One region of the Streptomyces sp. C1-1 genome, then DNA from elsewhere that is predicted to be linked to it. Evidence: riboswitches for the same ligand, from Rfam matches in the RefSeq annotation. Region 1 holds a riboswitch; each other region holds the start of a gene.
The links. Region 1 has a riboswitch for cyclic di-AMP ahead of ACQF4J_RS19450 (NlpC/P60 family protein). Riboswitches for the same ligand answer to the same signal wherever they lie in the genome.
Positions count from the first base shown of each region.

Region 2: it holds a riboswitch for cyclic di-AMP, as region 1 does, so the genes downstream of both, ACQF4J_RS20405 (transglycosylase SLT domain-containing protein) here and ACQF4J_RS19450 (NlpC/P60 family protein) in region 1, are expected to answer to the same signal.
Region 3: it holds a riboswitch for cyclic di-AMP, as region 1 does, so the genes downstream of both, ACQF4J_RS38510 (C40 family peptidase) here and ACQF4J_RS19450 (NlpC/P60 family protein) in region 1, are expected to answer to the same signal.

Region 1 covers NZ_CP189826.1:4,288,232-4,295,523, forward strand. Annotated here, with positions in the region: gene ACQF4J_RS19435 (lipase family alpha/beta hydrolase) at 1-824, shown strand, start outside; gene ACQF4J_RS19440 (M23 family metallopeptidase) at 1,023-2,513, shown strand; gene pcrA (DNA helicase PcrA) at 2,572-5,055, opposite strand; cyclic di-AMP (ydaO/yuaA leader) riboswitch at 5,299-5,467, shown strand; gene ACQF4J_RS19450 (NlpC/P60 family protein) at 5,476-6,654, shown strand; gene ACQF4J_RS19455 (hypothetical protein) at 6,715-7,068, opposite strand.
Region 2 covers NZ_CP189826.1:4,482,715-4,490,006, reverse strand. Annotated here, with positions in the region: gene ACQF4J_RS20430 (M56 family metallopeptidase) at 1-602, opposite strand, end outside; gene fahA (fumarylacetoacetase) at 817-2,037, opposite strand; gene ACQF4J_RS20420 (ATP-grasp domain-containing protein) at 2,256-3,524, shown strand; gene ACQF4J_RS20415 (FAD-dependent oxidoreductase) at 3,591-4,793, shown strand; gene ACQF4J_RS20410 (HAD family hydrolase) at 4,970-5,782, shown strand; gene ACQF4J_RS20405 (transglycosylase SLT domain-containing protein) at 5,810-6,292, opposite strand; cyclic di-AMP (ydaO/yuaA leader) riboswitch at 6,296-6,476, opposite strand; gene ACQF4J_RS20400 (polyprenyl synthetase family protein) at 7,137-7,292, shown strand, end outside.
Region 3 covers NZ_CP189826.1:8,450,503-8,457,794, forward strand. Annotated here, with positions in the region: gene ACQF4J_RS38480 (adenosylmethionine--8-amino-7-oxononanoate transaminase) at 1-1,254, opposite strand, end outside; gene bioB (biotin synthase BioB) at 1,247-2,491, opposite strand; gene ACQF4J_RS38490 (8-amino-7-oxononanoate synthase) at 2,640-3,767, shown strand; gene ACQF4J_RS38495 (DUF397 domain-containing protein) at 3,809-4,036, opposite strand; gene ACQF4J_RS38500 (helix-turn-helix domain-containing protein) at 4,056-4,907, opposite strand; gene ACQF4J_RS38505 (ATP-binding protein) at 5,121-5,576, shown strand; gene ACQF4J_RS38510 (C40 family peptidase) at 5,670-6,143, opposite strand; cyclic di-AMP (ydaO/yuaA leader) riboswitch at 6,147-6,342, opposite strand; gene ACQF4J_RS38515 (hypothetical protein) at 6,660-6,968, opposite strand; gene ACQF4J_RS38520 (ATP-dependent Clp protease proteolytic subunit) at 6,976-7,292, opposite strand, start outside.

The sequences.
Region 1 (7,292 bases):
GCCAGCGGCTGCTCCCCATCAGACTCGCGGGAATCTCCGTGGCCCTGCTGAAGGCGACCGCCCTGGAACTGGCGATCCTCGCGGGCCACCTCCTGCTGTATCCCTCCGGCATCACCCAGGAACGCCGCACGCCGGTACCGCTGCCCTCATCCGACGGCGCCGCACAGCTCCCGACCGGGTCGAAGCCGCCGGTCGTGCTGCTGCACGGCTTCATAGACAACCGCTCGGTCTTCGTGCTGCTGCGCCGCAGCCTCGCCCAGAGCGGCAGGCAGCTGGTCGAGTCGCTCAACTACTCGCCGCTGACCTGCGACATCCGGAGTGCGGCCGAGCTGCTCGGCCGGCACATAGAGGAGATCTGCGAGCGCACCGGCAGCCGCCAGGTCGACGTGGTCGGACACAGCCTCGGCGGGCTGATCGCCCGGTACTACGTACAGCGGCTCGGCGGCGACGTCCGGGTCCGCACGCTGGTGACCCTGGGCACTCCGCACTCCGGCACCCGCGTGGTGCCGCTGGCGAACGCGCACCCGATCGTGCGGCAGATGCGCCCCGGCTCGGAGCTGATCGAGGAGCTGAAGCGGCCGGCACCGGGCTGCCGTACGCATTTCATCAGTTTCTGGAGCGACCTGGACCATCTGATGGACCCGCTGGAGACGGCCTGCATCGATCACCCCGATCTGATGACGCAGAACGTGCAGGTGAGCGGGATCGGGCATCTCGCCCTGCCCGTGCACCCCGCCGTGGCCACCGGGATACGCCAGGCCCTCGACGCCGACCTGCCGGGAGCCGAAGCCGTCGCCCGCTCCGGCGGCCTCACCGTGGCCTGAGAGCCCGCTGACAACCCACCGCCATCGAACGCATTTCGAACACAAGGCCAAAGCCGCGCCCGCACTCCCCCGAAACACCGCCGAATGCCCGTTTCCTGCGCGCCCGAAACCAGTTGAAGATTGTCGCGCCCGCATACCGCCGGGTACAGTCGCCGCACTGCTCTGGCAGCCCCTGTTGTCGAGGCGAAAGAGAAGTTGGTGAACGACCGTCACCCGTCGGGGACCATGACCACCCCGGCTCCGGCTTCCGAGGCCGCCTCCGCGCACTACGCGTCGTACGGCACCCAGGAAGTCCAGTACGGCGACTTCACCACGCACGGCGGTTACGACGCGAACGGTTTCGCGACCGGCGCGCACGCGACGGCGACCTTCGCCGCGGACCCCCTCTTCGGCAACCTCCCCACGGACGCCACGGGCTCGTACGACACGACCCACTGGTCCACCGGCGACCATCAGTCCCTGCACTACGACGCGTACGCCGCCCAGCACCACGCCGCCTACGACACCGGTGTCTACGACGCGACGGCCTGGACGGGCGAGTACCAGCAGCTCTCCGGCATCCCGCCGCAGGCCACCGGGAACGACACCTCCGGCCACTGGGACGCGAGCGCCTGGCTGCAGCCGGACCAGGCCGGCGCCGCCAACGACCGGACGCAGCACTGGGAGTGGGGCACCCAGGCCTTCGACACCGGGGCGTACGACGCCACCCAGTGGAACTCCGACGGCAAGACACCCGCGGCAGGCGAACCGTTCGGCCAGCAGGCCACCGCCGTCTTCGAGCAGGTCGAGCCGGGCGCCTACGAGGAGCACCCGCAGACACCGGACGCCTACGAGGAACTCCCGCAGGAAGACGGCGAGTCGACCGCCACGGGTGAGATGCCTGCCGTGACGCCCCTGCTGGACGACCAGGAAGAGACGACGCCCGCTCCGGCTTCGCGCGCGGCCGCCCGCAACGCCTCCCGCTCCCGCCGCCGTACGCCCCCCAAGCGCTCGGCGCTGCTGACCATCGCCGTCCCCTCGGCCTGTGTGATGGGGGTCGCGGGGATCGCGGCGGCCTCCGTGGGCACCTTCTCCTCCGACGACGGTTCGACGACCGCCTCGGCCGCGCAGGCGGTGAAACCGGCCGCCGCCAACAACAAGCTGGACTCCCAGCTCGAGAGCCTGTCGGCGGGCGCCGACGACTTCGCGGACCGGGCGAGCCGCACGCAGGAGCGCATCGACCTCAAGGCGCAGCAGGAGGCCGAGAAGAAGAAAGCGGCCGCGGAGGCGGCCCGCAAGGAGCGGCTGCGCCCCAAGTACGCCCTGCCGGTCACCCAGCGGGGGCTCAGCGCCTACTTCGGGCAGGCCGGCATCAACTGGATGTCCGTGCACACCGGCATCGACTTCCCCGTCTCCTACGGCACGACGGTGATGGCCGCGACCGACGGCACCGTCCGCACGCAGTGGAACAGCGCCTACGGCAACATGATGATCGTGACCGCGAAGGACGGCACGGAGACGTGGTACTGCCACCTCTCCACCTATCGCGTCGCCTCCGGTACGACGGTGAAGGCCGGCCAGCCGATCGCGTACTCCGGCAACTCGGGCAACTCGACCGGCCCGCACCTGCACTTCGAGGTGCACCCGGCGGGCGGTTCGGCCATAGACCCGCTGCCGTGGCTGCGCAGCCACAACCTCGACCCGACGTAAGCGTCCCCGACCACCGTACGAGCCCCCGCTCCCGAGGAGCAGCGGGGGCCGTTTCGCGTCAGAGCTTCTCGACCGGCGCGTACCGCAGCAGCAGCCGCTTGGGCTTGGCGTCCCCGAAGTCGATCGTCGCCTCCGCGTTCCCGCCCGTGCCCTTGACCGCGACGACCGTGCCGAGCCCGAACTGGTCGTGCGTGACCCGGTCGCCGACGGCCAGGGAGACCACCGGCTTCTCCGACGTACGGCGCGTGGCGAAGCCCGACGCCCCCGACGCCGAGGAGCGCGAGCGGGAGGACGACAGGGAAGCGGCCACCCCGGACGCGGGCCCGGAGGACACGGGGGCCGTGGCGCCCGTGCGCTTCCAGTCGACGTGGTGGGCCGGGATCTCCTCCAGGAAGCGGGAGGGCGGGTTGTACGACGGCTGGCCCCAGGCGCTGCGCAGGGACGAGCGGGTGAGGTACAGCCGTTCCCGCGCGCGCGTGATGCCGACGTAGGCCAGCCGCCGCTCCTCCTCCAGCTCCTTGGTCTGGCCGAGGGCGCGCATGTGCGGGAAGACGCCGTCCTCCATGCCGGTGAGGAAGACCACCGGGAACTCCAGGCCCTTGGCGGTGTGCAGGGTCATCAGCGTGATGACTCCGGAGCCGTCCTCCTCCTCGTCCGGGATCTGGTCCGAGTCGGCGACCAGCGCCACCCGCTCCAGGAAGTCGGCGAGTCCGGCGGAGGCCTCGCCCTCCGCGGTCTCCTGCTCGAACTCCAGGGCGACGGCGGCGAGTTCCTGGAGGTTCTCGATCCGGGTCTCGTCCTGCGGGTCGGTGGAGGCCTGCAACTCGGCGAGGTAGCCGGTCCGTTCGAGCACCGCCTCCAGGACGGTCGCGGGACCCGCGCCGGAGTCGACGATCGTACGGAGGTCCTCCATCAGCGTGTTGAACTTCTTGACGGCGTTGGTGGACCGCGCGGCCATGCCGTACGCCTCGTCGACGCGGCGCAGCGCCTGCGGGAAGCTGATCCTCTCGCGCTGGGAGAGGGCGTCGATCATCGCCTCGGCGCGCTCGCCGATGCCGCGCTTGGGGACGTTGAGGATGCGGCGCAGCGGCACCGAGTCCTCCGGGTTGGCCAGCACCCGCAGGTAGGCCAGGACGTCCCGGACCTCCTTGCGCTCGTAGAAGCGGACGCCGCCGACGACCTTGTAGGGCAGGCCGACGCGGATGAAGACCTCTTCGAAGACACGGGACTGGGCGTTGGTGCGGTAGAAGACGGCGACATCGCCGGCCTTCGCGTCGCCCGCGTCGGTGAGACGGTCTATCTCGTCGGCGACGAACTGCGCCTCGTCGTGCTCGGTGTCGGCGACATAGCCGGTGATGCGCGCGCCCGCGCCCGCGTTGGTCCACAGGTTCTTGGGGCGGCGGGACTCGTTGCGCTCGATGACCGCGTTGGCCGCGCTGAGGATGGTCTGCGTGGAGCGGTAGTTCTGCTCCAGCAGGATCGTCGTCGCGTCCGGGTAGTCCTCCTCGAACTGGAGGATGTTGCGGATCGTCGCGCCGCGGAAGGCGTAGATCGACTGGTCGGCGTCACCGACGACGCACAGTTCGGCGGGCGGGAGGTCGTGCTCGTTCGGCGGGACGTCCTCGTCGTGCGCGCCGGTGCCGACGAGTTCCCGCACGAGCGCGTACTGCGCGTGGTTGGTGTCCTGGTACTCGTCGACCAGGACGTGGCGGAAGCGGCGGCGGTAGTGCTCGGCGACGTCCGGGAAGGCTCGCAGCAGGTTGACCGTCGTCATGATCAGGTCGTCGAAGTCGAGGGCGTTCGCCTCGCGCAGCCGCGACTGGTACATCGCGTAGGCCTGGGCGAGGGTCTTCTCGAAGCCGTCGGTGGCCTGGGCGGCGAAGTCCTCCTCGTCGATCAGCTCGTTCTTCAGGTTGCTGATCTTGGCGCTGAAGGACTTGGGCGGATAGCGCTTGGGGTCGAGGTCCAGGTCCCGGCAGACCAGCGCCATCAGGCGCTTGGAGTCGGCGGCGTCGTAGATCGAGAACGACGACGTGAAGCCGAGCTTCTTCGACTCGCGGCGCAGGATGCGCACGCACGCGCTGTGGAAGGTCATCACCCACATCGCGTTCGCGCGCGGGCCGACGAGCTGCTCGACGCGCTCCTTCATCTCGCCCGCGGCCTTGTTGGTGAAGGTGATCGCGAGGATCTGGCCGGGGTGCACGTTCCGCGAGCCGAGGAGGTGCGCGATGCGGTGGGTGAGCACACGGGTCTTGCCGGAGCCGGCGCCGGCCACGATGAGCAGGGGGGTGCCGGCGTGCACGACGGCCGCGCGCTGGTTCTCGTTCAGCCCGTCGAGGAGTGCGGCCGGGTCGATCGCGGGGCGCGGGGCGCCGTCGCGGTAGTGACTGTCCCGGTCCGGCGGCACGTCGAACTTCCCGCCGAACAGATCGTCCGGAACAGGCTCCGGTACGTGATCGTCCTCGGGCGGCGGCGGGGGCTCCTCGTGGCCGCGGGGGGCCTGGAGGTCCGCCAGGAAGCTGTCGTCAAAGAGGCTGCTCATCGCTCTCCGAGTCTAGGGGGCCCCACTGACAGCCCGCCGCCGCCCTGAGAACATCGCCGGATCCGATGACGCCGCGCACGCTCCCACACCCGTTCATCACGGTGCGTGACCAGCGGCGGAAGGTTGACCAAAGGTCACGAAAATGTATCGGGCATATCGAACATCGTCCTTCACATGGGCCACACGAGTTGGCTACCGTTCCGCGCAGGCCATACGACCCCCACCGGCGAACGTCGCCGGGCCGCGTGGCCTCCGCCGAGTCCGGGGCGCCGCCGCGCCGTCCGGAGCCGGGGACCCAACCGACCTTGGGGTGAATCGGCCCGACCCCCTGTGGGGCGGACCGTAGGGCAACCCTTCCGAACCACCCGCCCGAACCCGACAGCTAACTCGGTAGGCGGAACATGGAAGGAGTCGCCTCCTTTGGCGTCGCACCGCAAGTCGCGCCCCGCGGGAACGCGCGTAGCAGGCATACGCACCCCCGCTCTCGCCACGGCCACCCTCACCTCCGTGGCACTGCTGTCCCAGACGGCCAACGCAGCACCCTCCACCGACGGCCGGCCCAGCATCGAGGAGGTCGAGAAGAAGGTCGACGACCTCTACCGCCAGGCCGAGTCGGCCACCGAGAAGTACAACGCGGCCAAGGAGAAGACCACCAAGCAGCGCAAGCACGTCGACACCCTCCTCGACGACGTCGCCAAGCGCGCCCAGAAGCTCAACCAGGAGCGCGAACAGCTCGGCTCCTTCGCCGCCGCCCAGTACCGCACGGGGGCCGCCGCGCCCGACACGGCGACCTTCCTGCTCGCCGACTCCCCGCAGGACTACTTCGACCAGACGCAGCTGATGGGCCGGCTGACCTCACGTCAGAAGAGCGCGGTCGACGACTACTTCGCCGAGCAGTCGGTGACGATGAAGAAGCGCGAGGAGGCCTCCCGGAGCCTGGAGACGCTCACCCGGACACAGAGCGACCTGCAGACCGCCAAGTCCACGGTGCAGCACAAGCTCAGCTCCGCGCGCGAACTGCTGTCGAAGCTGACGGCCCAGGAGAAGGCGCGGCTCGCCGAGATCGAGAAGCAGAAGCAGGAGGAGGCCGCCCGCAAGGCAGCGGAGCTGGCCAAGCAGCAGGCGGCCGCGCAGGCCGAGGCGGCGGCCGCGGCCCAGGACAGCGGCTCCACGTCCGGTACCGGCACCGGCACTGGAACCGGCACCGGCACCGGCACCGGCACCTCGGACTCCTCGTACGCCACCAAGGCCGCGAAGGCGATCGCCTTCGCCCGCGCGCAGATCGGCAAGCCGTACGTCTGGGGCGCCACCGGCCCCGGCTCCTACGACTGCTCCGGCCTCACCCAGGCCGCCTGGAAGGCCGCCGGCGTCACGCTCCCGCGCACCACCTACGACCAGGTGAACGCCGGCACCACCGTCCCCCTCACCGACGCCCAGCCCGGCGACCTGATCTTCTTCTACGACGACATCAGCCACGTCGGCATCTACATCGGCAACGGCATGATGATCCACGCCCCGAAGCCGGGCGCGTACGTCCGCGAGGAGTCGATCTACTACGGCGGCGAGTCCATCATCCACAGCGTGGTCCGGCCGGCCTGAGGCCGCCAGAGGGGCGTACGGCTCTCACCGTGCGCCCCGCCGCACCACCACGCGCCGACGTCAGGTCCACAGCACCGCGATGAAGATGTTCGCCGTGGTGAGCGCGCCCACCAGACCGAACATGCTCTTGTCCACCGTCTCCTCGTCCCGCTTCACGTAGACCAGGCCGAGGATCACGATCAGCAGGGCCAGCTTCAGGCCGATCTTGACGTTGTTGACGTGGTGGTCGTCGGCCTGGTTGAGGCCGACCAGGATCGCGCCGGTGAGCAGCATGGTCAGCGCCCCGTGCAGCATGCCGGGGACGAAGCGGGCCGTTCCCTGCCCCATCGCCTTCATCTGGGTGAGGAAGCCGCCGAGGAGCGCGGCGATGCCGACGATGTGCAGGCCGACGAAGAGATGGATGAGTACGTCCATGAGGCCGGAGCTTAGACAGGGGCGCCGGAGGCCCCCGACACCGGCCCTCTCCCCACCCGTCGGTCGCATATATGCGCCATAGCACCCTGCCACCCTGGGGCACCCGAAAACCGGCACATCGGTCAGCGCACCGTGTGAAGCCGACGAGGCAGGGCCTGGATCACGGTCGTACCCGGTCACCCGTCGCCCCACTCACGGCAGTTCCGCACAACGCGTTACCGGAC
Region 2 (7,292 bases), 190 kb from region 1:
TGCAGCAGCCAGTCGTGGTGGGCCCGCGCATGGTCCTGCTCGTGCGTCAGCACGGCGTCCAGCTGGTGGTCGGTGAGCCGGTGCAGGGCGCCCGTCGTGACGACCAGCTGCGCCGGATGGCCCGGCATCCACCAGGCGTCCGGATACTCGTCCTCCAGCACCAGCAGCGGACCACGCGCCACCGCCTCCAGACCGGCGGGCAGCTCCGGCGCCCGCTCGCGCAGATGCGCCCGGGTCACCCCGCGCCGCCGCCGCACCTCGACGAGCTCGCGGGCGAGCATCGCCGTGCTCCAGGCGGCCCCGCAGGCCAGCAGCAGCGTGAGGGCGGCGGCCCAGAAGGGCGCGGCGGACAGGTCGTACGCCGCGGCAACCGCCGGCGGCGCGGGCGCGAACAGCTGGGCGCGCACCGTGCCGAACACGGCGGCCGCGCCCAGTGTCAGCGCCGTCAGGCAGCACAGCAGGACCGTGGCGACCAGGCACTGCCACACCCACAGGGCGACGACGGGCTCCCGCTCGGGCCAGGCCGCCCGCACCAGGGCGCGCGGTACCGGCACGGCGGCCGTCAGGGCGACGACGGTCAGCAGGAGCAGGCAGTAGGTCATGCCACGGGCTCCGGTTCCTGTTCGGAGGAAAGGGGCGAGGGCGGGGCGGCCGGCGCAGGGCCCGCCTGTCCGATGGGCCCGGCGCACGAGGCGCCCGCCGCCAGTATGACGGCGAAGGAGGCGGGAGTCAGGAGACGCGGAAGACCCACTACGTCACGTGCATCCCCGGTCACGCGGCACCGATCTCCGACCGGCTCCCCGCCCCAACTCCCGCTCAGCCCGCGACGATCCGCCCCGAAACCTCTCCGAGGCCCACCCGGACCCCGCCCAGCCCCGGCGCCCACGCCGACAGCGTCACGACGTCCCCGTCCTCCAGGAACGTCCGCTTGCCCTCCGGAAGTTCCAGCGGGTCACGCCCGTTCCAGGTCAGCTCCAGCAGCGACCCGCGCTGCCCGGGCTCCGGGCCGCTGACCGTGCCGGAGCCGTACAGGTCGCCGGTGCGCAGCGAGGCGCCGTTGACCGTCATCTGGGCCAGCTGCTGGGCGGCCGTCCAGTACATGGTGGAGAAGGGCGGCTCGGAGACGACGTGACCGTTGACGGCGACGGAGATCCGCAGGTCGTAGCCGCCGGGCTCCACCGCCGCATCGGAGGAGCCGGTGTCGTCGAGATACGGCAGCAACGCGTGCGTGCGCTCCGGCGGCGCCACGCGGGCGTGGTCGAGCGCGTCCAGGGGCGTGATCCACGCCGACACCGACGTGGCGAACGACTTGCCGAGGAACGGTCCGAGGGGGACGTACTCCCAGGCCTGGATGTCCCGCGCCGACCAGTCGTTGAGCAGGCACAGCCCGAAGACGTGCTCGGGGAACTCGGCGAGCCCCACGGACGTTCCCATGGCGGAGGGCACACCCACCACGAACCCCACCTCCGCCTCGATGTCGAGGCGGACCGACGGCCCGAAGACCGGCTCCGGGTCCCCCGGAGCCTTGCGCTGGCCGCAGGGCCGTACGACATCGGTGCCCGAGACGACCACCGTCCCCGACCGACCGTGGTAGCCGATCGGCAGGTGCTTCCAGTTCGGCGTCAGTGAGTCCGGCGCGTCCGGGCGGAAGATCTGGCCGACGTTCCGCGCGTGGTGCTCGGAGGAGTAGAAGTCGACGTAGTCCGCGACCTCGAAGGGAAGGTGGAGCGTCACCGACGACAGCGGACGGAAGTGCTCGGCGATCGTCTCCCGGTGCACCGTCACCCACGCCGTCAGCGCGCGGCGGACGTCCGACCAGGTGGTGCGCCCGGCGGACAGGAGCGCGTTCAGGTTCGGTTGCGCGAGCAGGGGCGCGTACGGCGAGCCGAGCGCCCGGGCCGCCGCACCCGCGTCCAGGACATGGTCGCCCAGCCGGACGCCGACGGTCCGCTCGCCGGCGGCCGCGAGCGAGAACACGCCGTACGGGAGGTTGTGCGGGCCGAAGGGGTCGCCCTCGGGGACATCGAAGGGGGGCATGGGTGCTGCCTCACTCTCACCTGTGTCACGAGCCAAGAACCGCACACCGACGTGCGGTCGCGCCACACGTTACGGCCGAGTCGCCTGCCCTGGGCAGTGTCTAAAGAGTTTGCAATGTCCGAATTGGCCTTGTCGGAGCCCCCAATTCCGGCTTAGCGTCCTTTGGGGGACACGGACGGGGTGGGTCCGGTCCGTAGGGGGGACACGTGGGGGGACCCGTGGCCAGGAGCACGAGCAGTGCGCCTTTCGAGGCCGACCGCGCCGTGCCCGGCCTGATCGTCAAGTTCGGCGACTACCCGCTGCACCACGGCGGCGTGGGCGCGATCCGCAGCCTGGGGCGCCTCGGCGTGCCCATGTACGCGATCACCGAGGACCCCTACACGCCCGCCGCCTCCTCCCGCTATCTGAAGAAGTCCTTCGTCTGGCCGACCACCGGCACGGAGGACCCCGACCACCTGGTCGAAGGCCTGTTGCGGATCGGGCGCCGCATCGGCCGCCCCGCCGTCCTCGTCCCCACCGACGAGGAGGCCGCCGTCCTGATCGCGGAACACCAGGACGTGCTCGCGGGCCGCTTCCTCTTCCCGCGCGTGGATCCGGTCCTGCCACGCCGTCTCGCCAGCAAACAGGGCCTGCACGAACTGTGCGTGGAGCACGGCATTCCGAGCCCGACGGCCGCGTTCCCGCAGTCCTACGACGACATCGTCGCCTTCGCCGAGAAGGCCCGCTTCCCGGTGGTGGCCAAGAACCGCGAGGCGTTCCTGCGGCGCACCCGCCCGGCGGTCAACGGCACGACGCGGATCGCCACCCGTGAGGGCCTGCTGCGCCTGGCCCGCGACTGGGGCGAGCGCCCCGGCGTGATCCTGCAGGAGTACCTGCCCAGGGAGGACGCCGAGGACTGGATCGTGCACGCCTACTTCGACCGCAACTCCACACCGCTCGCCATGTTCACGGGCGTGAAGGTCCGTTCCTGGCCCCCGCACGCGGGCATGACGGCGAACGCGTACGTCGTCGACAACCCGGAACTCGCCGACATCGCCGCGCGTTTCATCAAACAGATCGGCTTCAGCGGCATCATCGACCTCGACCTGCGCTTCGACCGGCGCGACGGACAGTACAAGCTGCTCGACTTCAACCCCCGCATGGGCGCACAGTTCCGGCTCTTCGAGAACGAGTCGGCGGTGGACGTCGTACGCGCAATGCACCTCGATCTGACCGGGCGCCCCGTTCCGGAGGGGGAACAGCGGGCCGGCCACCGGTACATCGTGGAGAACATCGACCTGCCCGCCCTCCTCGCCTACCGCCGCAGCGGCTATACGACGCCGCACGCACCGGTGCGCGCGAGCGGGACGGAGCTGGCCTGGCTCGCGGGTGACGACCCGCTGCCGTTCGTCACGATGCTCGCGCGCTTCGTGCGGCCGGGCGCGAAGCACCTGTATCAGCTGTGGCGGACCAACCGCCGCGGCGGCAAAACCAGTTCGAGCAGCTAGCCAGCGACGCCGGCTGTCCGAACCGGACACGAAGTGACGAAAGTGAACGTCCTGGGGAGGGACTTCGTGACTCAACCGGTTGCAGTCATCGGCGCCGGGCCCTTCGGCCTGTCGACCGCCGCCCATCTGCGCGCCCGCGGCATCCCGGTGCGCGTGTTCGGCGAGCCCATGGTCAGCTGGCGCGACCACATGCCCGCCGGAATGCTCCTGAAGTCGACACCGGCCGCCTCCAGCCTCGACGCCCCGCAGCAGGGCCACACCCTGGCCGACTACTGCGACGCCGCCGGCATCAGGCGGCTGGTCACGGACGAGGACATCATCCCCGTCGAGACCTTCATCGCCTACGGCGAGTGGTTCCAGCAGAAGCTGGTGCCCGAGCTGGAGCGGGTGCGGGTGGTCTCGGTGGACCGGCGCGACGGAGGCGGCTTCGAACTGAAGCTGGACTCGGGCGAGTTGTTCACCGCCCGCGCGGTCGTCGTCGCGACCGGGCTGTCCGGCCTCGCGCACCTGCCCGCCGAACTCGCCACGGCCGCCGCGGACGGCCCCACCCCCGCCGGCCCGGTCTCCCACAGCTCACAGCACCATGACCTCACGCGCTACGCCGGAAAGGACCTGATCGTCGTCGGCGCCGGCCAGTCCGCGCTGGAGACGGCGGCGCTGGCGGCCGAGGCGGGCGCACACGTACGGGTGGTCTCCCGCGGGCGCGGCAAGGTCGACTTCGGCTCGCCGCCCTGGAAGCAGCCCAGGCTGCGCCCCGAATCGCCCTTCGGCCGTGCCTGGTCCCTGTGGGCGTTCAGCTACTACCCGCAGCCCTACCGCTATCTGCCCGCCCAGACCCGCCACTACCTGGTCCGCCGCGTCCTCGGCCCGCTCGGCGCCTGGTGGCTGCGTGACCGCTTCGAGGGCAAGGTGCAGGTCAGCGAGGTCGAGCGGATCGTGCGCGCGGAGGCCGACGGCGGCAGCCCGGCGCTGAAGGTCCGCACGCTCGACGGCCGGACGGACGAGCTGTCCGCCGACCACGTCATCGCGGCGACCGGCTACCGGGTGGACATCGCGGCGATGGACTTCCTCGGCCACGAGCTGCGCACCCGGCTCGCCGTCAGCCGCGGTACGCCCAGGCTGGGGGCCGGCTACGTGTCCTCGGTACCGGGCCTGTACTTCACCGGTCTGCCCGCGGCGGCCTCGTACGGGCCGGTGATGCGGTTCGTGTGCGGTACGGAGTTCGCCTCGCCGAGGCTCGCCAAGCACCTTGCGGCGGCGCACGGTTGAGACCGTGACGGACGCGGCCGACGGGGTCCGGCGAGTACCGGGCCCCGTGGTCCCCGGCCAGGGCTCGTGATCAAGGGCCGTAACCGGTAGGGGAGTTGACCGAGTGACGCCGGTGAACGGGGCGGTCGTCCGGTTCGCGATGAGTCGGTGGTGCGTCCTGTCCGTATTCTCTGATCATGGCCGCACCCACCGCATATGCACTCATCGCCACCGACCTGGACGGCACCCTTCTGCGAGGCGACGACACGCTGTCCGACCGGTCCCTCGCCGCCCTCGCGCGCGTGGCGGAGTCCGGCGCCCGGCACCTCGTGGTGACCGGCCGACCGGCGCCCAGAGTGCGGCCGCTCCTGGACGACCTGGGGAGCACGGGGCTCGCGGTGTGCGGGCAGGGCGCGCAGGTGTACGACGCCGGCGCGGACCGTCTGCTGTGGTCCGTCACGCTGGACCGGGAGCTGGCCGAGACGGCCCTCGGCAAGATCGAGGCCGAGGTGGGCCAGGTGTACGCGGCCGTCGACCAGGACGGCGTCGACGGGCTCACGCTCATCGAGCCCGGGTATCTGATGCCGCACCCGACCCTGCCCGCCGTACGCGTCGGCCGGCGCGACGACCTGTGGTGCGAGCCGATCAGCAAGGTGCTGCTGCGCCATCCCGACCTGTCCGACGACGAGTTGGCGGCGACGGCACGGTCGGTGGTCGGTTCCCTGGCCACCGTCACCATGTCGGGACCCGGGACCGTCGAACTCCAGCCATGCGGCATCACCAAGGCGACGGGCCTCGCGCTGGCCGCCGAGCACCTTGGCCTGGGCCCGCGGGAGACCCTAGCGTTCGGTGACATGCCCAACGACATTCCGATGTTCGACTGGGCCGCCCGGGGCATCGCCATGGCCAACGCCCATCCCGAACTCAAGGCGGTGGCCGACGAGGTCACCCTGTCGAACGAGGACGACGGCATCGCCGTCGTCCTCGAGCGGTTGTTCGCGGAGGTCTAGGACCCGGCGGCCCTCGCCCCGGTCGGCCTAGTAGGCGCCGAAGACGTTGTCGATGGAGCCGTAGCGGTGGTACGCGTAGTTGCAGGCGGCGGTGATGTTGGCGACCGGGTCGTAGGGGTCGTACGCCGTGCCCGCGACGTGGTACGCGGCGAACGTCGGGTCGATCACCTGCAGCAGACCCTTGGAGGGGGTGCCGGCCAGGGCGTTGGAGTCCCAGTTGTTGATGGCGTAGGGGTTGCCCGAGGACTCGCGCATGACGTTGCGGTAGATGCCGTTGTACGTGCCGGGGATGCCGTGCTGGGCCATGACCTGCAGGGACGCCCGGATCCAGCCGTCGAGGTTGTTGCTGTAGCCGAGCGAGGACGCGGTGACGACGCTGTCGGTCGCCGCGGACGCGCTGGTCGCGCCGATGACCGGGAGGGCGAGAAGGGCGGCGCCCGTGCCGACGGCGGCGAGCTTGCGGACGAGGCGGGATCGCTTGGTGAGGCGGTGGTGAGCGGTTGCGGGCATGGCGGGTTTCCTCTCCGTCGCCTGCGAGGTGAGCTGTCGGGTTCGGGCGGGAGCTGCCCGGCCGCGCCGCCGTACGGCGACACGACTTCACCCCAAGCCGGTGCGGGCGTCCTAGGACGCCCGTCCGGCGGCTTACCTGGTTCCCCCGCTCCTGCCGTGCGTGTGAGTTGGTCGATGGTGGAGAACGGGCGGCGGCAGGATTAGGCGTCCGCCCGGCAAGGCGGGAACGTATGCGAGAGCACATGTCCGGAACAAGCGGCAGAGTCACACATCGGGCCGCTTGACCTCGGTGTGGGGCCTTTGGGGTGCTTGATCCTTTGCGGTCGCCAAGCCTCAACTGACGCTTCGCGGAAGGTGGATCGGCCGGAATCGTCCGGAATGTAGATCTTGGCGGCGAGTGAGCCAAGTCACGGGTGTCGACAAGCGCGTCAAATCGGGCAATGGGCCCAACTCATAGTCAACCGGCCGCCCGTGGTATTCGATTCTGACCGCCCGTCATCTCACGTTCCACTCGCGGTGCCCCCGAGTGGACGCCGGCCACGTCTTCCGCTTCGACGGCGACGCCGATCTCGCGGACGGACGAGACGTCCATTTCCGTGCGGGCCGAGTCCCTCCCGTGGGGGATCGGCCGGACGTGTACGGAGTGGATGGAGCAAGTCAGTGAATATGGGTTGTTATCTGATCATCGGAAACATATCGGGCGTGATCTCATGCCGCCCCTGCCGGACGGGCGGGCGGCATGGGTGATCGAAAGGCGACCGGATACGCTGACTTGAGTGATGGCAGCGACCTATCGACAAACCGCGTAACCAGCCAGTAGACACCAGCAGACAGGAGACCCCTCGTGACCGTCGTCGGGCCGTTCGGGCTGAGCGTGCGGGACCAGGCTCTGGAAGCCGATGTCCAGGCCGGATTGGTGGCCGTCGAGGAGGGCCTGCTCGAAGCCACCAAGAGTGAGGTCCCCTTCATCACGGAGGCCGCCCAGCACCTGGTGCGAGCG
Region 3 (7,292 bases), 4.2 Mb from region 1:
CGCGCGCGCGATCCGTGCCACGTCCCCGTCCCCGGTGACGTACGGCGGCATCGTGTAGATCAGGTCGCGGAAGGGCCGCAGCCACACGCCCTCGCGCACGGCCGCGTCGGTGGCCGCCTTCATGTCGACCGCGTGGTCCAGCTGGACGACCCCGATGGCACCCAGGACGCGGACGTCCCGCACCCCGGGCAGCTCGCGCGCCGGCGCCAGCCCCTCCCGCAGCCCCGACTCGATCCGCTTGACCTCCGCGAGCCAGTCCTGGCCCAGCAGCAGCTCGACCGAGGCGCAGGCGACGGACGCCGCGAGGGGGTTGCCCATGAAGGTCGGGCCGTGGGCGAGCACCGGGACCTCGCCCCGGGAGATGCCGTCGGCCACGCGCGCGGTGCACATCGTCGCCGCCATCGTCAGGTAACCGCCGGTCAGCGCCTTGCCGACGCACATCACGTCCGGCGTCACCGCCGCGTGCTCCGCCGCGAACAGCGCGCCCGTGCGGCCGAAACCGGTGGCGATCTCGTCGAACACGAGAAGCACGTCGTGCGCGTCGCACGCCTCGCGCAGCACCCGCAGATAGGCGGGGGAGTGGAACCGCATCCCGCCCGCGCCCTGCACCACCGGCTCGACGATCACCGCGGCCAGCTCGTCGGCGTGCTCGGCGATCGCCGAGCGCAGCGACTCGGCGTACGCCTCCTCGTACTCGGCCGGAGGCGCGTCGACGAACACCTGCCGGGGCAGCACCCCCGTCCACAGCTCGTGCATCCCGCCCTCGGGGTCGCACACCGACATCGGCTGCCAGGTGTCGCCGTGGTAGCCGCCGCGCCAGGTCAGCAGGCGCTGCTTGCCGGTCCGGCCCAGGGACCGCCAGTACTGCAGGCACATCTTCACCGCGACCTCGACAGACACCGAACCGGAGTCGGCGAGGAAGACGTGCTCCAGGCCGTCGGGCGACATGTCGACAAGGAGCTTCGCGAGCCGTACGGCGGGCTCGTGGGTGAGCCCGCCGAACATCACGTGGCTCATCCGGCCCAGCTGCTCGCGCGCGGCCTCGTTGAGCACCGGGTGGTTGTAGCCGTGGATCGCCGACCACCAGGACGACATGCCGTCGACCAGCTCGCCCGAACCGTCCGCCAGGCGCAGCCGCACCCCGCTCGCGGCCTCGACGACGAGCGGTTCGACCCGTCCGGGCATCGGCCCGTACGGATGCCACACATGCCGCCGGTCGAGCTCCAGCAGCTCGGAGACGGGCAGGTCAGGCATTGGGCGCGAGGTCCGTTCCGGCACCACGCCGACGTACGGCGACCAGGTCGGTGCGGGGCTCGTTGGCCGCCGGCACGGCAGCGGCCGTACCGCACACCGCGGCGCCCTCGTGCGACCCGCACCCGGCGCCCTCGTGCGACCCGCACCCGGCGCCCTCGTGCGACCCGCAGCCGGCGTCCCCGTGCGACCCGCAGCCGGCGTCCCCGTGCGACCCGCAGCCCCCGCCCGCGTGCACCCGGTGCTCGGGCAGGGTCACCTGGTCGGCGCCCTCCACCTCGAAACCGGCGTCCGCGATCATCTCCAGGTCGGCCTTGCCCGCCTGGCCCTCGGTGGTGAGGTAGTCGCCGAGGAAGATCGAGTTGGCCAGGTGCAGGGCGACCGGCTGCATCGAGCGCAGATGGACCTCGCGGCCGCCCGCGATGCGCACCTCGATGTCGGGGCAGACGAAGCGGACCATCGCCAGGATGCGCAGACAGCGCTGCGGGGTGAGGTTCCACTCCTCGGCCAGCGGGGTGCCCTCGACCGGGATGAGGAAGTTGACCGGCACCGAGTCCGGGTCCAGCGCCCGCAGCGAGAAGACCACGTCGACCAGGTCCTCGTCGCTCTCGCCCATGCCCGCGATCAGGCCGGAGCAGGCGGACAGACCCGCCGCGTGCGCCTTGTTCACGGTGTCGACGCGGTCGGCGTAGGTGTGCGTGGTCGTGATGTCGCCGTACGTCGACTCCGACGTGTTGAGGTTGTGGTTGTAGGCGTCCGCGCCCGCCTCGCGCAGCCGCTCGGCCTGGCCGTCGGAGAGCAGACCGAGGCAGGCGCACACCTCGACGCCCTCGTTCTGCTCCTTGATCGCCTTGATGGTGCCCGCGACCCGGTCCACGTCACGGTCGGTCGGACCGCGCCCGGACGCCACCAGGCACACCCGCTTGGCGCCGCCCGCCAGACCGGCAGCGGCGGCCTCGGAGGCCTGCTCCGGCTTGAGCCAGGTGTACTTGAGGATGCCGGTGCTGGAGCCGAGCCGCTGGGAGCAGTAGGAGCAGTCCTCCGGACAGAGCCCTGACTTGAGGTTGACGAGGTAGTTGAGTTTCACCCGGCGCCCGAACCAGTGCCGGCGCACCTTCCCGGCCGCGGCCACCACATCGAGCACGTCGTCGTCGGAAGTGGCGAGGACGGCCAGAGCTTCCTCGCGGGTCGGCAGCTCGCGCCGAAGCCCCTTGTCCACCAGCGTGTTCAGCAGGTCCATGAGAGCCGATCCTGTCCTACGGAGCCGCTCCGGGCCAAGGAGAGATTGAACAAGACGTGCGCTTCGACGTGTGGGTATTGCCACATCATGGGGTGCGGACGGTCCGGCTAGTGTCTGTCCACTGCCTACAAAAGCACCCGGAGGAGTCATGGCGTTCGGCTGGATCGACGAGCAGGCGGAGCTGCGCCGCCGAGCCGGGCTCGTACGGCGGCTGCGTCCGCGCCCGGCCGACTCGCCGCTCCTCGACCTCGCGAGCAACGACTACCTGGGGCTGACCCACCATCCCGAGGTCGCCGAGGGCGCGGCCGAGGCCGCCCGGACCTGGGGTGGCGGCTCCACCGGCTCCCGCCTCGTCACCGGTACGACGGAACTGCACGCCGAGCTGGAGCGGGAACTGGCCGACTTCTGCGGCTTCGAGGCGGCGCTGGTCTTCTCCTCCGGCTACGCGGCCAACCTCGCCGCCGTCACCGCGCTGGCCCCGCACGGCTCGCTGATCGTCTCCGACGCGGGCAACCACGCCTCGCTGATCGACGGCTGCCGGCTGGCCCGGGGCGGCACGCAGGTCGTGCCCCACTCGGACCCGGAGGCGGTGCGCAAGGCGCTGCGGACGCACGACGGCCCGGCCGTCGTCGTCTCCGACACGGTCTTCTCGGTCGACGGGGACGCGGCCCCGCTGGCCGCGTTCGCCGCCGCCTGCCGGGAGCGGGGCGCGGGTCTGCTGGTCGACGACGCGCACGGGCTCGGCGTCCTGGGCGACGGGGGCCGGGGTGCCGCGTGGGCGTCGGGCCTCGCGGGCGACGCCGACGTGGTCGTGACGGCCACGCTGTCCAAGTCGCTGGGCAGTCAGGGCGGAGTGGTGCTCGGCCCGGCCAAGGTGATCGAACACCTGGTCAACGCGGCCCGGACGTTCATCTTCGACACGGGTCTGGCGCCCGCGGCGGCGGGGGCGGCCCTGGCCGCGCTGCGGCTGCTGCGCCGCGAGCCCGAGCGGGCGGCGCGGGCACGCGCGGTGGCGGCGGAACTCCACGCGCGGCTGACCGCCGCGGGCCACGAGGCGGTGCGTCCGGACGCCGCGGTGGTCTCGGTGCGCGCGCCGTCCCCGGAGGGGGCCGTGCGATGGGCGGCCGACTGCCGTTCGGCAGGCCTCGCCGTGGGCTGCTTCCGTCCTCCTTCCGTTCCCGACGGCATCTCACGGCTCAGGCTGACCGCCCGCGCGGACCTCTCCGGGGCACTGATCGAACACGCGGTGAGGGTGATCGGCGAGACGCGACCATGAGTCGGCGTGACACGGCAGTGTGCCGCGCGATCACGGACTGATCAGGACCGGACGACCGTGAGGAAGCCCGCCCAGCTCTCGGGGGAGAAGAGCAGCGCGGGCCCAGCGGTGTCCTTCGAGTCGCGCACCGCGAGCAGTCCGGCCCACGGGCCGGAGTGCGGCAGTGCCGTCTCGACGCAGTTGTTCGCTCCCGTGCTGTAGCTGCTGCGCAGCCACCGCACGCCGTGCACTTCGGTGCTGGAAGGTACGTTCCGAGGCAGAGCTGACATGGTGCCTCCTTACGCGCCGTCAAACTGTCGCGGCGATGTAATCCAACGAGTCCTCGGGTGAAAGGGCGTGAATCCGAAGGGCGTTGAAGGCCTGTGTATACGCCTCCAGGTCTTCTTTCCGTTCGAGGTAGAGGCTACTCGTCAAGTGGTCGAGAACAACCACGTCCAGATCAGAAGTGCTCGAAAATGAGAAGATTACGAAAGGGCCTGTGACGCCGACATGTGCCCCGGCAGCGAACGGCAGTACCTGAAGCCGCACTTGGGGCAGACGGGCCGCTTCCAGAAGCCGTTCCCGTTGCCGTGCCATGACGTCCGGACCGCCGATCTCCCGGTGCAGAACCGCCTCGTCCAGGACCGCTGCCAGCCTCAACGGCGGATCCGAACGCAGTACGTCCTGCCGGGCCAGCCGCACCTCGACCAGAGCGTCCAGCCGTTCGTCGTCCAGTCCGTCGACCGCCGCCCTGGTGACCGCACGCGCGTATTCGGGCGTTTGCAGCAGACCGGGCACGACGGACGTCTCCAGCGTGCGCATCGCGCTCGCCTGCGACTCGAGGCTGATGAAGTCTCGATAGGTGGGCGGGAGAATTCCGCGATAGGCGTGCCACCAGTGGTGCCGCCCGACGCCCTCGTCGGAGCCCGCCAACACCAAAAGCAACTCGCGCAGTTGGGAGTCCGCGACGGCGTAGGCGTCGAGAAGTAACCGCACATCGGCCGGTTTCACCCCGCTGGCGCCGGTCTCGATCCGGCTCACCTTGGACTGGTGCCAGCCCACGAGCCGGGCCGCCTCGCCACTGGTGAGACCCGCCCCCGTGCGCAGGGCGCGCAGTTCGGCGCCCAGCTTGCGGCGGCGCACCGCGGGACCGTTCTGCATGCGGTACTCCTTACTCCTTCCGGGGCGCCCAAATACGGTCTCAGGTCGTAGAGTTCACCGTTTTGAGCGACAGATATATGCATATCTTGGTGGATCGCCACCCGTGACCGTCGCGGTAATGGCAGTCTGGCGAAGAAGCACCAGTCCGGGACCGTACTCGAACCATCCGCTCCATGTCGGACTCCGGTCCCGCGGGAAAGGGACGACGTCGTCATGGCAGACCACCTGGAAGCATCCGTCACTCTGCCGAGCGAGCCGGCCTCGGTCTCCGCCGCCCGCGGCTACGTGGTCACCACACTGGTGGAATGGGGTCTGCCCGCCCACACCGAGGCGGCCGAGACGATCCGCCTCATTGTCTCCGAACTGGCCACCAACGCGGTACAGCACACCTTCGGGCAGTCTCCCACCTTCACGGTGGACCTGCGACTGGAGCGTGACGAGCAACTGCGCATCGGCGTCACCGACAGCCATCCGCGCTTCCCCAAGCGGCTCCCGGCCGCGGTCCAGCAGGACAACGGACGGGGCATGGTGATCATCCGCTGGCTGGCGGCCGAGTGCGGCGGCAGGCTGCGAGTGCGGCCCACGAGAGAGGGCGGCAAGACGGTCTCCATCGAACTGCCGTGGACCGTTCCGGCCCAGCCCGTCACGGCGGGGCAGCAGGAGCCGTGAACCAAGACGCCCAGGCGCGATGCGCCTGGGTGCGGAATGTGGAGCCCCGTGGGGGTGACGGCAGGTCAGGAGGCCGCCGCCCCCACGGGAGAGTCAGCTGACCCGGCCGTACCAGACGCTGCGGGTCCAGATCTTCTGGAGCTTCACGACGTCCCCGGTCTTCGGGGCGTGCCAGATCTTCCCCTTCCCGGCGTAGATGCCCACGTGGTAGACGTTCGATCCCGAGTGGAAGAACACCAGGTCTCCGGCCTTGCGGTGGCTCGCGGAGATGTGGTGGGTCTTGTTGTACTGCTGGGCCGCCGTTCGAGGCAGTGTCTTGCCGGCCTTCTTGAACGAGTACAGCGTGAGCCCTGAGCAGTCGAAGCGGCGCGGTCCGGTGGCGCCCCACTTGTACGGGGATCCCTTTTTGGACGCCGCTACCTGAAGTGCCTTCGTCGCCGTCGTCGCGGCCGAGGCGTCGGCGGCGACGCCCGGGATCACGACGGAGCCGCCCACGGCGGCGAGGGTGAGAGCCGAGGCCGTGCCGGCCCGGACCATCAGCGACGGGACACGATTGAGCGCAGTCATGCGCAACCCTTCGTCAGCCGCCTGTGAAGGATGACCTGTCGGATTCGGGCTGGCGAAGTTGCCCGGCCGCATGCGCGGCTTCACCCCAAGGGCTGCTCGGAACGGTCATGGCGTGACCGTGCCGGCGACCCGTCGTGCTTGGGTCCTCCACTCCTGCCGATCCACTCCTGTCGACCGGTCATCCAGGCGGCGGCAGGACTCGGCGTCCGCCCGGATCGCCCCGCCGCTGCGGCGGGGGCTTGTCGTCAGACAGGGATCTTGACTCACGGATGTCCGAAAATCCCAATGGAATCGGGGATTTGTGGCGTTACTCACCACTCACCCGTTCGGGTGGACACCCTGTTTTTCGAACAGCCGTCGCGAGTCCGAGGAGCCCCGGACCAGCGGCGGAACGTCCCATTCCGCCCCTCGGCTACGCGTGTTGCGCAACCGGAGGGGTCCCGAAACAGCAGCCGCGTCTACTCCAAAAGGGGGTACGCCGTTTGGTGCGTTTCAGCCTCGGTCCGGACGCTCGGATCAACTGTCGGACCGCGGCGGCACGATGACCCGCGCCGTGCGCCGCTCACCGTCCAGCACCCGCATGGCCCGGCCCAGCGTGGGGGCGTGCAGTTCGGTCTCCCCCCGCTGGTGCATCAGCACCAGGGCGTCGCGCAGTTCGGCCGCCTTGGTCACCAGCGCCTGAGCCGCGCGCAGTCCTCGGTACGTGTCACCGTGGTGCGCGGGGTTGATGCGGCCGAGCAGGTCGACCACGTCGAGGTAACGGTCGATCAACTCGCCCTCGGCACGCGTGAGGGCGGGCAGCGGCGGGAGCTCGGGTGGAAGCACCGGCCGCTCACCTCCCCGTGGGTGGCGCGAAGGTGGACCTGCGGCTGGGGACGATCCGGTCCACCAGCCCGTACTCCACGGCCTCCCGGGCGTCGAGGATCTTGTCCCGCTCGATGTCCTCGGCCACCTGCTCCCGGGACCGCCCCGTGTGCCGCACCAGCATCTCCTCCAGGCGGGACCGCAGCCGCGACAGCTCGTCGGCCTGGATGGCCAGGTCGCTGGCCTGTCCCTGCACCGGTTCGTACAGCGCGGGCTGACGGAGGACCATGCGCGCGCCCGGCAGCGCGGACCGCTTGCCCGGCGTCCCCGCCGCCAGCAGCAACG